3 regions of the Arthrobacter sp. 01N444 genome follow, and region 3 is predicted to be linked to each of the others. Evidence: riboswitches for the same ligand, from Rfam matches in the RefSeq annotation. Region 3 holds a riboswitch; each other region holds the start of a gene.
What was found. Region 3 has a riboswitch for S-adenosylmethionine ahead of AC1DKN_RS08820 (methionine ABC transporter ATP-binding protein). Riboswitches for the same ligand answer to the same signal wherever they lie in the genome.
Positions count from the first base shown of each region.

Region 1: another riboswitch for S-adenosylmethionine. It lies ahead of AC1DKN_RS11305 (aminotransferase class V-fold PLP-dependent enzyme); the one in region 3 lies ahead of AC1DKN_RS08820 (methionine ABC transporter ATP-binding protein).
Region 2: another riboswitch for S-adenosylmethionine. It lies ahead of AC1DKN_RS15210 (DUF1737 domain-containing protein); the one in region 3 lies ahead of AC1DKN_RS08820 (methionine ABC transporter ATP-binding protein).

Region 1 is NZ_JBFTRB010000008.1:22,088-26,471, forward strand. It holds gene rsgA (ribosome small subunit-dependent GTPase A) at 1-693, shown strand, start outside; gene hisN (histidinol-phosphatase) at 770-1,600, shown strand; SAM riboswitch class IV at 1,678-1,791, shown strand; gene AC1DKN_RS11305 (aminotransferase class V-fold PLP-dependent enzyme) at 1,826-3,265, shown strand; gene AC1DKN_RS11310 (class I SAM-dependent methyltransferase) at 3,403-4,158, shown strand; gene AC1DKN_RS11315 (Nramp family divalent metal transporter) at 4,326-4,384, shown strand, end outside.
Region 2 is NZ_JBFTRB010000014.1:15,961-20,344, reverse strand. It holds gene AC1DKN_RS15220 (O-succinylhomoserine sulfhydrylase) at 1-826, opposite strand, end outside; gene AC1DKN_RS15215 (rhodanese-like domain-containing protein) at 827-1,246, opposite strand; gene AC1DKN_RS15210 (DUF1737 domain-containing protein) at 1,243-1,551, opposite strand; SAM riboswitch class IV at 1,579-1,692, opposite strand; gene AC1DKN_RS15205 (ATP-grasp domain-containing protein) at 2,012-2,965, shown strand; gene AC1DKN_RS15200 (aminodeoxychorismate lyase) at 3,038-4,006, opposite strand; gene cls (cardiolipin synthase) at 4,100-4,384, shown strand, end outside.
Region 3 is NZ_JBFTRB010000005.1:247,058-251,441, forward strand. It holds gene AC1DKN_RS08810 (LLM class flavin-dependent oxidoreductase) at 1-910, opposite strand, end outside; gene AC1DKN_RS08815 (methionine ABC transporter permease) at 957-1,622, opposite strand; gene AC1DKN_RS08820 (methionine ABC transporter ATP-binding protein) at 1,615-2,424, opposite strand; SAM riboswitch class I at 2,564-2,654, opposite strand; gene AC1DKN_RS08825 (CoA-binding protein) at 2,752-3,177, opposite strand; gene acs (acetate--CoA ligase) at 3,485-4,384, shown strand, end outside.

The sequences.
Region 1 (4,384 bases), on a different contig from region 3:
GGTTTCATCGACCGCGCGCTGGTGGCCGCATACGACGCCGGCATTGAGCCGCTGCTGCTCGTCACCAAGGCAGACGTCAAGGATCCCGCCGAGCTGCTGTCCAACTACCAGCACCTCGACTTCCCCGTCATCATCTCCAAGACCGCCGACTCCGCCGCTTCCGGCATCGACGCCCGCTCCGACGACGGGCTCTCCGCCCGGCTCGACAAGGACGCGGTATCCCAGCTGCGCGACTACCTCGACGGCAAGGTCACCGTGATGCTGGGCCATTCCGGCGTCGGCAAGTCCACCATGGTCAACGCCCTGACCGGGGCCGAGCGGGCCACGGGAGGCGTGAACGCGGTAACCGGCCGCGGCCGCCACACGTCCTCCTCGGCACTGGCGCTCAAAGTCAACGATGCCCCGGCCGGCAGCTGGATCATCGACACCCCCGGCATCCGGTCCTTCGGCCTGGCCCACGTGGACCCGGACCGGATCCTGCGTTCCTTCCCGGACCTGGAACCGGGCACCGATGATTGCGAACGCGGCTGCAAGCATGACTCCACCGCCGTCAACTGCGGCGTCGACAAATGGGTTGCGGCCGGGCACGCGGGGCCCTCGGGACCGGCCAGGCTCGCGTCCCTGCGCCGGCTGCTGGGCACGGACCCGCGGATGGAAGCGCAGGAAACCAAGGAACTGGGCACCGTCTCCTAGCCGGACCCGCAACGGGGCGGCGGCGCCGTGCCGCGGCCTCCCGCCCGGCAGCCCGGTTTGACGGTAGTTTGGAACCATGAGCCAACCCGCTTCGAGCTACAACGATGACCTGCGCCTTGCCCATGTACTGGCAGATTCGGTCGATTCCCAGACCATGAGCCGCTTCAAGGCGCTCGACCTTCGGATCGAGACGAAGCCCGACCTCACACCCGTCACCGATGCCGACAAATCCGCGGAAGAGGCCATCCGCGGCCAGCTCTCCCGGTCACGTCCGCGTGACGCGGTCCTGGGCGAAGAGTTCGGCAGCTCGGGCCACGGTTCCCGCCGGTGGATCATCGACCCGATCGACGGCACGAAGAACTTTGTCCGCGGCGTCCCGGTCTGGGCCACCCTGATCGCCCTCGTCGATGAGGGCGAGCCGGTGGTCGGCGTCGTCAGCGCGCCGGCACTGGGCAAGCGCTGGTGGGCCGCCAAGGGTGCGGGCGCCTACACGGGCCGCTCGCTCGCCGCCGCCACACGGTTGAAGGTATCCAACGTCTCCAATCTCGAGGACGCCTCGCTGTCCTACTCCAGCCTTGGCGGCTGGAAGGAACGCGGGAACCTGGATGAGTTCCTGGGCCTGACCGAGGAAGTGTGGCGGACCCGCGCCTACGGTGACTTCTGGTCGTACTGCCTCGTGGCCGAGGGCGCCGTGGACATCGCCTGCGAACCCGAGCTGAATCTCTACGACATGGCCGCCCTGGTGCCGATTGTGACCGAGGCCGGCGGCCGCTTCACCTCGCTCGAAGGCGAGGACGGCCCCTTCGGCGGCAACGCCCTGGCCACCAATTCGATCCTGCACTCGGAAGTCCTCAAGCGGCTCAACCCCGGACTCGACGACCTCTTTCAGGCCCACCCGAACAACTGATCCGCGCCCGTAATATTCCGCTTCACAATCGGCGGCCGCCTTTTCCCCGGCTGCGCCGATGTCCTACGCTCGATGCAGGTCACGAGTGCCAGCGCTAAACCCCGGTTTGCTGGCCGGCAACCCTCCAGTCGCGGTGGGGTGCCCCGGGTGACGACCTGGCCGGTCCGGAACGGACCCGGCAAGCGCGGATTCCCACGGTGTGGGGTCCTGTTCGAGTGAGGTCCCATGACAACTGCCATTTTCCCCGTTGCCCCTGAATTCCATGCACGGCTTGCCCTCGCGGCCCGCCCGCTGGCAGCCGTCACCGGGGCCGAAATCCAGGCCCCGCTGATCACCGGCGGCCACGCGCGCTACGCCAACCTCGACTACGGCGCCTCCGCACCGGCCCTCTCCGTGGTCTCGGCCTACCTGAACGAAATCCTGCCGTACTACGCAAGCGTGCACCGCGGCGCCGGCTACGCATCACAGATCAGCACCTCCGTCTACGAGAACGCCCGGGACATCGTGCGGGACTTCGTGGGCGGCCGGCCCGGCGATTCCGTGATCTTCACGCGCAACACCACCGATTCCCTGAACCTGCTGGCCGGCTGCCTGCCGCTGCGCGACGGGCGGCCCGCGGGCGAGGTCCTCTACCTCGACATCGAACACCATGCCAACCTCCTGCCTTGGCAGAATGTCCCGCACCGCAGCGTCGTGGCCGCCGCCACCCTCGCGGCCACCGTGGACCGCCTGCGCGACGAACTCGCCCGCGGCGGCGTCAGCCTGCTGGCCGTCACCGGCGCCTCCAACGTCACCGGGGAGATCCTCCCGATCCGGACCCTGGCCGCACTGGCGCACGAATACGGCGCCAGGATCGTTGTCGACGCCGCGCAGCTCGCCCCGCACCGGCGGATCAATATCGCCGCGGACGACGTCGATTACCTCGCCTTCTCGGGGCACAAGCTGTACGCCCCGTTCGGCGCCGGCGTGCTGGTGGGGCGGACGGACTGGCTCGACGCCGGCACCCCGCACCTGGCCGGCGGCGGCGCGGTCCGCGATGCCCGGCTCGACTCCGTCAGCTGGACCACGGGACCTGCCCGGCACGAGGGCGGCTCGCCGAACGTCCTCGGCGCGGCGGCCCTCGCCCGCGCCACCCAGGTCATTGCGGCCCTGGACCCGGAGCAGTGGCAGGCCCACGAGGACGCCATCCGGTCCTTCCTCGTCGAGGGCCTCCAGGGCATCGAGGGAGTAACCGTGCACCGGATCTTTGCCGATTCGGCTTCCGATTCTTCCCCTGCTTCTTCCGCTGGAGGGGATCAGCCGGACACCGGCACGATCGGCGTCGTGAACTTTTCCGTGGAGGGCTACGACGCCGGACTGGTGGCCGCCTACCTGTCGGCCGAACACGGCATTGGCCTGCGCGACGGCCGCTTCTGCGCCCACCCGCTGCTCAAGCGGCTCGGCCTGCCCGCCGGCTCCCTGCGGGCCAGCTTCGGCCTCGGCTCACGGCTTGAGGACGCCGAACGCCTGCTGGCCGGCCTGCAGCAGCTGCGGCAGAACGGACTCGGCTGGGATTACGTGGTGGATGCCGGCCGCTGGGTGCCGGCCAACGATACCCGCAGCTATCCCCACTGGGCGCCGAACACCCCGGGCACCGCCGGCGCTGCGCCCTGCACCCTCGGCTAGGCAGGATCGGGGCCCGGCGCGGGTGCGGTAAATTCGAAAGGTATCTGAAACCAGCAGGACCTTCCCGAAGGAGATCGCACGTGGCAAGCGCCGGCCCCAGGCTCCACAGCGGAGTCAAGCCGCACAGCGGACCGAAACTGCACAGCGGACCGAAGCTGCACAGCGTGCGGCGCCAGGAACTCGGACAAAGCTTCCAGGACGGCGGGGAGCACTACGAGCGCGTCCGCCCCGGCTATCCGCAGGAGTCAGCCGACTGGCTGGTCCCGGCGGGGGCCAGGGACGCCGCGGACATTGGCGCGGGCACCGGGAAGTTCACCTCCCTTTTGGCGGAACGCGGACTGGGCACGGTGGCCGTGGACCCCTCTCCCGACATGCTCGGGCAGTTGCGCCGGACCCTGCCAGACGTCACCGCCATCGAGGGCAGCGCCGAGGACACCGGTCTCGAGCCGGAGTCCTTTGACCTGGTCACGGTCGCCCAGGCGTGGCACTGGTGCGACCCCGGCCTGGCAAGCGCCGAGATTGCCCGGATCCTGCGGCCGCACGGCGTGCTGGGTCTGATCTGGAACCAGCTGGACACCAGCGTGCCCTGGGTGCACCGGCTCTCCCGGATCATGCACGCCGGGGACGTCCACAAACCACACTTCCGTCCGGCCGTGGGCCCCGAGTTCACCGGGCTTGAGCGCCACCTGACGCGCTGGGAGGATTCCATCACGACGGAGGACATCCAGGAGCTGGCCAAGTCCCGCAGCTACTATCTCGCGGCATCGGACTCCACCCGGGCCAAGGTCACCGCCAACCTCCTCTGGTACCTGCACGAGCACCTGGGACATATGCCGGGCGAGGTGCTCCGGCTGCCCTACCTGACCCAGACGTGGCGGGCCTTCCGGGCCTGATGCACGCTCACCCCGGATTCCCCCGGATTGCACGCAGCGCCCGCCGGGCTTATTGTTTCGGTATGCCTAATAAATTCTTATAGGCACACGAAACTTTGACACCGGCTGTTTTCCGGCCGGCGCCGATCATCGCGTCAACGCCGACGCGCCAATCACAGGAGCTGGCAGTGCTGGAGCTAACGGGACACGGGCAACCGGCGCAGGACGCCCCCACTTACAAACACCC
Region 2 (4,384 bases), on a different contig from region 3:
GCCGCAGCGCGGAGGCCGAGGAATGGTTGACGCGCAGGGCCATGGTCTCCAGGCCCTTGGTGAGCACCCAGGCGTTGAACGCCGAAAGCGCCGGACCGGTGTGCCGCATGAGCTGCTTGACGGGCCCGTCGATGAATTCCTTGGTGCCCAGGATGGCCCCGCCCAGGACGCGGCCCTGGCCGTCGATGTGCTTGGTGCCGGAGTAGACCACCACGTCCGCGCCGAGGTCGCCGCAGCGCTGGAGCAGCGGGGTGGCGAAGACGTTGTCAACCACCACCGTGGCGCCGGCCGCGTGCGCCAGTTTGCTCACGGCGGCGATGTCCACGATTTCCTGCATCGGGTTCGACGGCGACTCGAAGAACACCGCCGTGGTCGGCTCGGACAGCGCGGATTTCCACTGCTCCAGGTCCGGGCCGTCCACGAAGACCGTCTCGACACCCCAGCGCGGCAGGATTTCGTTGAGGATCACGAAGCACGAGCCGAACAGCGAGCGGGCCGCGACCACCCGGTCGCCGGCCGCCAACAGCGCGCCCAGGGCGGTGAAGACGGCGGACATGCCGGACGCCGTCGCGAAACACGCCTCCGTTCCCTCGAGCAGCCGGAGCCGCTCCTGGAAGGTGGCGACGGAGGGGTTGCCGTAGCGGGAGTAGACGAAGCGCTCGTCCTCACCGGTGAAGGCGCGCTCGGCGGCAGCCGCGGACTCGTAGACGAATCCTGAGTTGAGGAAGATCGGCTCGGTGGTTTCCTGGAAGCCGGTGCGGTCAAGGCCGCCACGGACGGCCTGGGTGTCGGCCGCCCAGCCGGCGGCGTCGGGATTGAAAGTCACTTAGATCTTTCCGAGGTTGGTGGGCAGGCCGCGGTTCTTCCAGCCATTGACGGTGCGTTCGCCAAAGCGGTCGGTCTCGCCTTCGAAGCCCTCAAGGACGTTGTACGAGGTGTAGCCGGCGGCCGTCGCGGCCGTCGCGGCCGCGATCGACCGGGCCCCGGAACGGCAAAGGAACACCAGTTCGACGGCGGTGTCCTCCGGCGCCTGCTGCCTTAGCTGTTCCACGAAGTGCGGGTTCGGCGTGCCGCCGGCGAGGTTCCACTGGATGAAGAGCGGATCGTTGCGGCTCTCGCCCGCGGCCGCGGTGTCCGGGATGCCGATGTGGGCCCATTCGCCCTCGGTCCGGACATCCACCAGGATGGCTCCGGCCTCCAGCTTGGCCCACGCCTCCTGCGGGCTGACGTCTCCGGCGTAGCTCATGCGTGGCCCGCGAAGGCCCCGTCGGCGCCAAATTCGTCGGCGTCGAGCTCATCAACCGCATTGGCCACGGCGGCGTCCGCACTGGCAATCGCGGCCGGCAGGACCAGCGCCTGCGCCACGATCACGGTGCTTCCGTTGAAGCTGGCGGCGGGGCTTCCATGCAGCACGTAGCCCTCGGCCAGGGCGGCTGACACCCGCTCGCAAAAGGCGCGGTCATCCGCCCCGGTGAACAGGCGGTAGGCCAGCCTCTCCTCGCCCCCGGATGCTGAACCGGGTGCTGTGCCGGGTGCGGCTGTTGTGGGTATTGACGTGTCGGGCACGACGGATCTCCTCTTTCACGCTTGCAGCTCGAATTCTCGAATGCCGAGTATTCACCTGAGGCACCCCGCCGCGAAAGGGAGGGTTGCCGACCGGCCAGTCAGGGCTTGGCACCGGTTCTCATTACTCCCCAAAAACGTAACACCTGCGACGCCGGCCCGCACCGCCGCCGTCGTCATGTTCCGTAACCGGACCGCGGCCCGGGCGAGTAGTGGCGGGCTCCAGTTTCGGGTACAGCCCACTCGTGTCTGCCGGGACGATTCGCCGTTTACTGGGGGGGATTAGGTCCGACGAGTCGGCCGGAGCTGCAGGTGATTCGAGCAATGTGCGAATCAAGCAGTCCCGGAATCGACTCGTCTGTCCATCAACAAGCTGTCTGGGAATCGGTGGCTGGAACGGTCGGAGCCGCAGCCGCGGTCCGGCCGGTGACGGCGGAATGGAGCAATCGTGGGCCCGCGCATACTCGTTACCGGGATTACAAGCGCCGCCGGACGGGCCGTCGCGGCCCAGCTCGAAGCCCGGGGCCTCCCGTACCTCGGCTCCGACGCCCGTGCCGACACCCGCCAGGCCGGGGAGGCTCCCGCCGCCGCGGTCAGGCTCCTGCCGGCGACGAACCCGGACATGGTCCTGGACCTGCGCCGGGTGGTGGACCGCGAAGCCATCAACGTCATCATTCCGACCCTCACCGTGGAACTCCCGGTCCTGGCCGCGGCCCGCGCGGGATTCGCCCAGGACGTGCGGATCATCGTGGCCGACCCCGCCGCGGTGGCCCTCGCCAACGACCACCTGTTCACCACCTGGGCGCTGCAAGCCACCGGCATCCCGGTGCCCCGGTTCGCGGTTCCGGGCGACCTCGCCGCCGCGCCGGCTTCCCTCGCCGGCCTCAGCGGCCCCGTGGTGGTCAAGCCGCGGGTCTTCAAAGGCTCCCATGGTATCCACCTGCTGGCCGGAACCGACTCCGTTAGCTGGAAGAACATGCCGGCGGGGCAACTGGTCCAGGAATTTATCCCGGGCGCCGACTATGTGTGCCTGGTGTTCGGCACCCCGGCACGCAACGCGATGGCGCCGGTGGCGGTGGTCCTCGAGAAGACCAGGACTCCGTATGGACGCGCCGGCAGCGACGAGGTCAGCCGCAGGGTGCCGGCGAACCAGGCCGGGGATGTGCGCAAGCTGGGCCTGGCCGCCGTCCGCACGCTCGGGCTGACCGGGCCGGTCCAGGTCCAGATCCGCCGCCGCACCGACGGAACGCCCGTGGTGCTGGGTGTCTGCGCGACCCTGGGGGAGAACAGCACCTGGGCCCCGGAAATGCTCGACGCCGTGCTCGCAACGTTCATGCTCCCGGCGTTCAACCCGGCCTCGTTCCGCCTGTGCCCGGCAGTGCCCGCGGACGCCCTGGGGTGAGCGCAACACCAACGCGGGGTCACTTACGGCCCATCCGGGGACATGGGATGGGCCGTAACTGACCCCGCGTTGCTATTCGATGGTCGCGAAGAGGGCGTTGAGTTCGGCCGTGAGTTGGCGCCGGAGTTCCGGGGTGCCGATTTCCTGCCCGTCGATGTGGTTGACCGGGGCCAGGAGCCGGATGCTGGAGATCAGCCAGACCGCGTCGGCGTCCAGCAGGTCCTTCGGCTCCAGCGGGCCGTAACCCAGCTCCCAGCCGGCGGCCTTGGCGGCGGTGAACAGGGCGCCCTGTGATGTGCCGGGCAGGATGCCGCTGTCCAGCTGGGGCGTGATGAGCCGCCGGATGGTGCGGACGCCGCCGGCGCCGTCGTCCAAGGTTTCCAGGTGGGCCAGCAGAACGGTCGACGTCGGACCTTCCAGCACCCGGCCATCCGCGGACGTGAAGATGACGTCGTCGGCGCCCTGCCGGTGGGCGTAGCGCAGCGCCGCCATGTTCACGGCGTAGGAAAGGGTCTTGGCGCCGAGCAGGAGCCACGGGGCGCGCTCGCCGACTTCACTGTCGTAGCCGCGGTCGAGCAGGATGACGTCGATCCCGGTCTCGCGCTGCCGCCGTCCCGCGGCCGCCGGGGCGGAGGCCTGGACCCAGCACGTGGGGGCAGCCGCGCCCTCCGGCCCGCGGGTGACAATCAGCTTCACCACCACCTCGTCCTGCTCCGTGCCGACCGTTGCAGCCGCGGCGGGTTCCTGCCCCCGGAACTCGCGGATGGCGGTTTCCACCGCCCGCCGCCATGCGTCCTCGGCGGGGATGTCCAGCTCCAGAAGCCGGGCAGAGCCCGCCAGCCGGGTCAGGTGCGCCTGTATCTTGCGGGGCCTGCCGCCGACGGCCAGGAGGGATTCGAAAACACCGTCGCCGCGGGTGGCGCCCAGGTCCGTGGCCATCAGCTGCGGCTGCGACGCGTCGGCAACGCGGCCGCCGTCGAACGCCGGGTCGAGGAAGACCAGAACGGTCGCGGGCGCGGGAACAGGGGCAGGAGTGGTCATGGCTAAAGCTTAGTCTCGGTGGTCCCGGGATAGGATTTGGTCACTGCCCGTTCGGAACTGTTCCGCGTGGCTTGTACGTTGAGGGGTTCGCCTGTGTTTTGGCCATTTCCGCTGGCGGAGACTTTACCGTCCTGGGCGATTCTGATTTTGACCGTGATCGACTTCGCCATCCGAGTGCTGGCACTGGGCATCATCCCCGGAAACCGGCGGCCCACCACCGCGATGGCGTGGCTGCTGGGCATCTTCATCGTGCCGACCATCGGCCTGCTCCTGTTCCTGCTGTTCGGCAACTTCCGGCTCTCCCGCAAGCGCCGCGCGCAGCAGGACGCGGTCAATACCCGAGTGCGCGCCGGGACCTCGGAACTGGCGATGCTGGAA
Region 3 (4,384 bases):
TCGCCTCGGCTTCGGTGCCGCCCACCACGAAGTGCATGCCCTGGAGGAACTTCACGTCATCCGGATGGCGGCCGGCGGCAACGGCCTGTTCCCGGACGGCCGCGGTGTACTTCGCGGCCACCTCGGTGCTCGGCGCGAGTGTGAAGGTGGCCTCGGCGTTGGCGGCGCAGAACTGCTGGCCGCGGCCGGAGCTCCCGGCCTGGAAAAGCACCGGGGTGCGTTGCGGTGAAGGGGCCGCGAGGTGGGGTCCGTCGATCGAGTACCGGGGCCCGCGGTGGTAGATCTTGCTGACTTTCTCCGGGTCCGCGTGGACCCCGGTCGCCTTGTCCCGGAGCAGCGCGTCGTCTTCCCAGGATCCTTCCCACAATTTGTAGGCGGCCTCGACGTATTCGTCCGCCCAGTCGTAGCGTTCGTCATGCTTGGTCAGCTCGGTGGCGTTGAAGTTCCGGTGCGCGTTTTCCAGCACGCTGGTGACGATGTTCCAGGCCACGCGGCCGCCGCTGATGTGGTCCAGCGTGGACATTTGCCGGGCGAACTGGAACGGATGGCTTTGAATCACCGACGACGTCGCGGCCAGCCCGATCTCCCGCGTTCCCGTGGCGAGCGCGGACAGCAGGATGAGGGGGTCGTTGGACGGCACCTGCAGGCCCTTTTTCAGCAGCGATGCCCACCCGCCGTCGTAGTCGCCGTAGAGACCGACGACGTCGGCGAAGAAGATCGCGTCAAACTTGGCGCCTTCGAGCTGGCGGGCCAGGTCGATCCAGAGCTGGAGTTCGTTGAACCGGTGCTGCTGGGCTTCCGGGCGCCGCCACTGGCCGCCCATGATGTGGCTGGACGTGTTCATCACGAAGGCGCTGATCAGCAGGCGCGGGCGGGGTCCGTCGAAACGGGTACTGGGCGTTGAAGTCATGGGGTGCTTTCCGCTGTGGGAGGTGGGACGAGGGTGCTGCCGGCGCTCAGAGGCGCTTGTCCAGGCGCCGGGCAACATAGGATCCGCCCAGCTGAACGATGGTGACCAGCAGGATCATCAGGACAATGGCGGTGATCATGAGCGGCGTTTCGTAGCGGTAATAGCCGTACCGGATGGCGAAGTCGCCGATTCCGCCGCCGCCCACCAGTCCGGCCATCGCCGAGTAGGAGATGAAGCTGACGGTCATGATGGTGATGGAGCTGACGAGTCCGGGCTTCGCCTCCACAATCAGGACGTCCCGGACGATCTGGGACCGGCTGGCGCCCATGGACCGTGCCGCTTCGACCACTCCGCCGCCGAGCTGGCTCAGGTTCTGTTCCACGAAGCGGGCGAAATACGGAATGGCGTTGAGGGTCAGCGGGACAATGACGGCGGCCGTGCCGATGGTCGTGCCGACAATGAACCTGGTCACGGGAATGATCGCGATCAGCAGGATCAGGAACGGGAACGAGCGGAGCAGGTTGACCAGCCCGTCCAGGACCCGGTGCAGCTTTGGCCTGTGCTTGAGCCCGTTGGGACCGATGGTGTAGAGCAGGACACCCAGCGGTGTCCCGAGCAGCACCGCCAGCGGGATGGCCACCAGCAGCATGGTGAGGGTCTGTCCCATGGCGACGCCGATTTCGGGCAGGACTTCCAGGATGCGGTCAAACATTGATCAGGCCCTCCGACGCGGCTGTGGTGTGGGTGCCCCTCCCGGAGCGGTCCAGCTGGATCTCATCGGAGACCAGGTAGCGGCCGATCGACGTCGCCGGGTGGAAACCGGGGCGCTGGAGTTCGGCGAGGTCGAGCTGCTCCACCACCCGGCCTTCTTCCATGACCGCGACGTTGTCCGCGATGGCCTTGATGACATTCATCTCGTGGGTGACCACCACGATTGTGATGCCGAATTCGGCGTTGACGTCGGCCAGGTATTGCAGGACCGATGACGTCGTCCGGGGATCCACGGCCGACGTCGGCTCGTCACAGAGCAGCACTTTGGGCCCGGTGGCAAGGGCGCGGGCGATCGCCACCCGCTGTTTCTGGCCCCCGGAGAGTTTGGCCGGATACGTTCCCGCTTTGTCGGCGAGGTCCACGATTTCCAGGGTTTCGGCGGCCCGCCGCCGGCGTTCCGCCTTCCCGACGCCGGCGAACTTCAGGGACAGCTCCACATTTTCCTGGGCTGTGAGGTTGTTGAGGAGATTGAAGTGCTGGAAAATCATGCCGATGTCATGCCGCTTGGTCCGGAGCTCGGCGTCGGACAGGGTCACCAGGTCCACGCCGTCCACCAGGACGCGGCCCGACGTCGGGCGCTCGAGGAGGTTGATGTTGCGCAGCAGCGTGGATTTGCCGGCGCCGGAGAACCCGATGATGCCCTGGATGGTGCCCCGCCTGATGTGCAGGCTGACGTCATCGACGGCCGTGAAAGGTCCCGCGGCCGAACCGAATGACGTGCTGACGTTCTGGATCTCGATCACAGGCCCCCACCTGCTCGGGGCCGCGGCGCTGCCGCTGTCTGCGTGTTCATGATTTCCTCCGGGCTCGCCCGAGGAAAGCCCTGGGTCCTGGCTTCCGGGCAGCGCTGAGCGAAGCCGGGGAGCCTCAGAACACAGTGGTTCTCCATCGGTCCTGGCGGTAGCACCGTCCTCAAAGGAGGGGGTTGCTGCGGCGTCACGGAGCCAGATCTCTCAGCCGCTCGGGATGGTTACGAGTCCATCTCACACGGCAGGAGGCCGGATACAGAAAAAGCCGGTCACATTTTGTAACCGACTCTTCCCGATCTGTTGATCGTCATTCCCGGGCCGTTAGATGCCCACGCGCCAGCCTTCGCGGGCGGGGCACGCGTTCACGACGACGTCCAGCCCGGCGGCCCTGGCCCGGTCCGTCGCGGCGTCGTCGAAGACGCCCAGCTGCAGCCAGACGGCCTTGGCGCCTACTGCGATGGCCTCGTCTATGACTGCGCCCACCCTGTGGGAGTTGACGAAGCAGTCCACGACGTCGATCGGGTGCTTCTCCGCCGGGATGTCAGACAGGGAACGGTACCCCTTCTCGCCGTGGACATCGTCGCCCGGAAGGTTGACCGGAATGATGGTCATGCCCATCCGGTCCCGGACATAGAGGGAGACCTCATACGCCGAGCGCCATTCGTTGGTGGTGAGGCCGACCACCGCCCACGTGCCTTTGGTTCGCATGAGGCGGTCAATGACTGCCGGATCGTTAACATGGGCCATGCATCAACCTTACTCCTGCGACCTTTCCGGGCAATTGTCGAATAAATGAATGATTTGGGTCGGACCCACGCCGGGTGAACGAATATTACGGCGCTCCCGGACGCCGATTTTGCGGAATCGTGCATCTGAAGTTCTAGTAGGTAGTGACCATCCCGAGCGGCCGAGAGACCTGGATCGATGACGCCGCAGCAACCCCCCGGTGACGTGGGACGACCATTCCCACGCCACCGCTCCGCCCTCCTTCGGTGAAATTCGAGGGAGCCGGAGCAACCAAGGGTGCTACTGCCAGGACCGATGGAGTGCAGCAATGACCCCTGAGAATTCTTCCGCTCTGCCCACCTTTGCCCGGCCTGCGTCCGAGGCATTCCCCCAAACCACTTCGGACGCGACGGCGAACGAAGCAGGGCTGCGTGACGCGCCCGGCTCCTCTCGCGGCTCTTCGGGATGGTCCCTGAACGAGTCCACGGACGGCGCAGTGCACGGCGTCCCCGCCGATGGGCCGGCGCGTCACCGCAGCACCACCTTCGGAAACCACCTTCCCCGGCACGGCGGCGCCGCGACCGCGGGAACTGTCCAGGCAGAGACGGTTGCGTTCTGGGAAACCCAGGCTCTCCGCCTCGACTGGGCGGACCTGCCCGGCGGCGCGACGGAGCAAACCAAGCCCTGGCACACCGCGCACCGCCGGGTCCCGGCCGACGTCGAGGCCGGCACCGGACCGCAGATCACCTGGTTCGAAGGGGGCAGGCTCAATGTCGCCTACAACTGCGTCGACCGCCACGTAGCGGCGGGGCGCGGAGACAAGGTGGCCCTGCACTTTGAGGGCGAGCCCGGCGACCGCCGTGCCGTCACCTACGCCGGACTCCAGCGCGAGGTCTCCAAAGCCGCAAATGCCCTCCTGGATCTCGGCATCACCAAGGGCGACCGGGTGGTCATCTACCTCCCCGTCATCCCCGAAACCGTGATCATCACCCTCGCAGTGGCCCGGATCGGTGCCATCCATTCCCTGGTCTTCGGCGGATTCTCCGCCGAGGCCCTGAAGTTCCGGGTGGAGGACACCGGCGCCAAGCTCCTGGTCACCACCGACGGCCAGTTCCGCCGCGGCACCGCCGTACCGGTCAAGGACAACGCGGACGCCGCCGTCTCCGGCGACAACGCCATCGAACACGTCCTGGTGGTCAACCGGACCACTCCCGCGGACGAGCTGGAC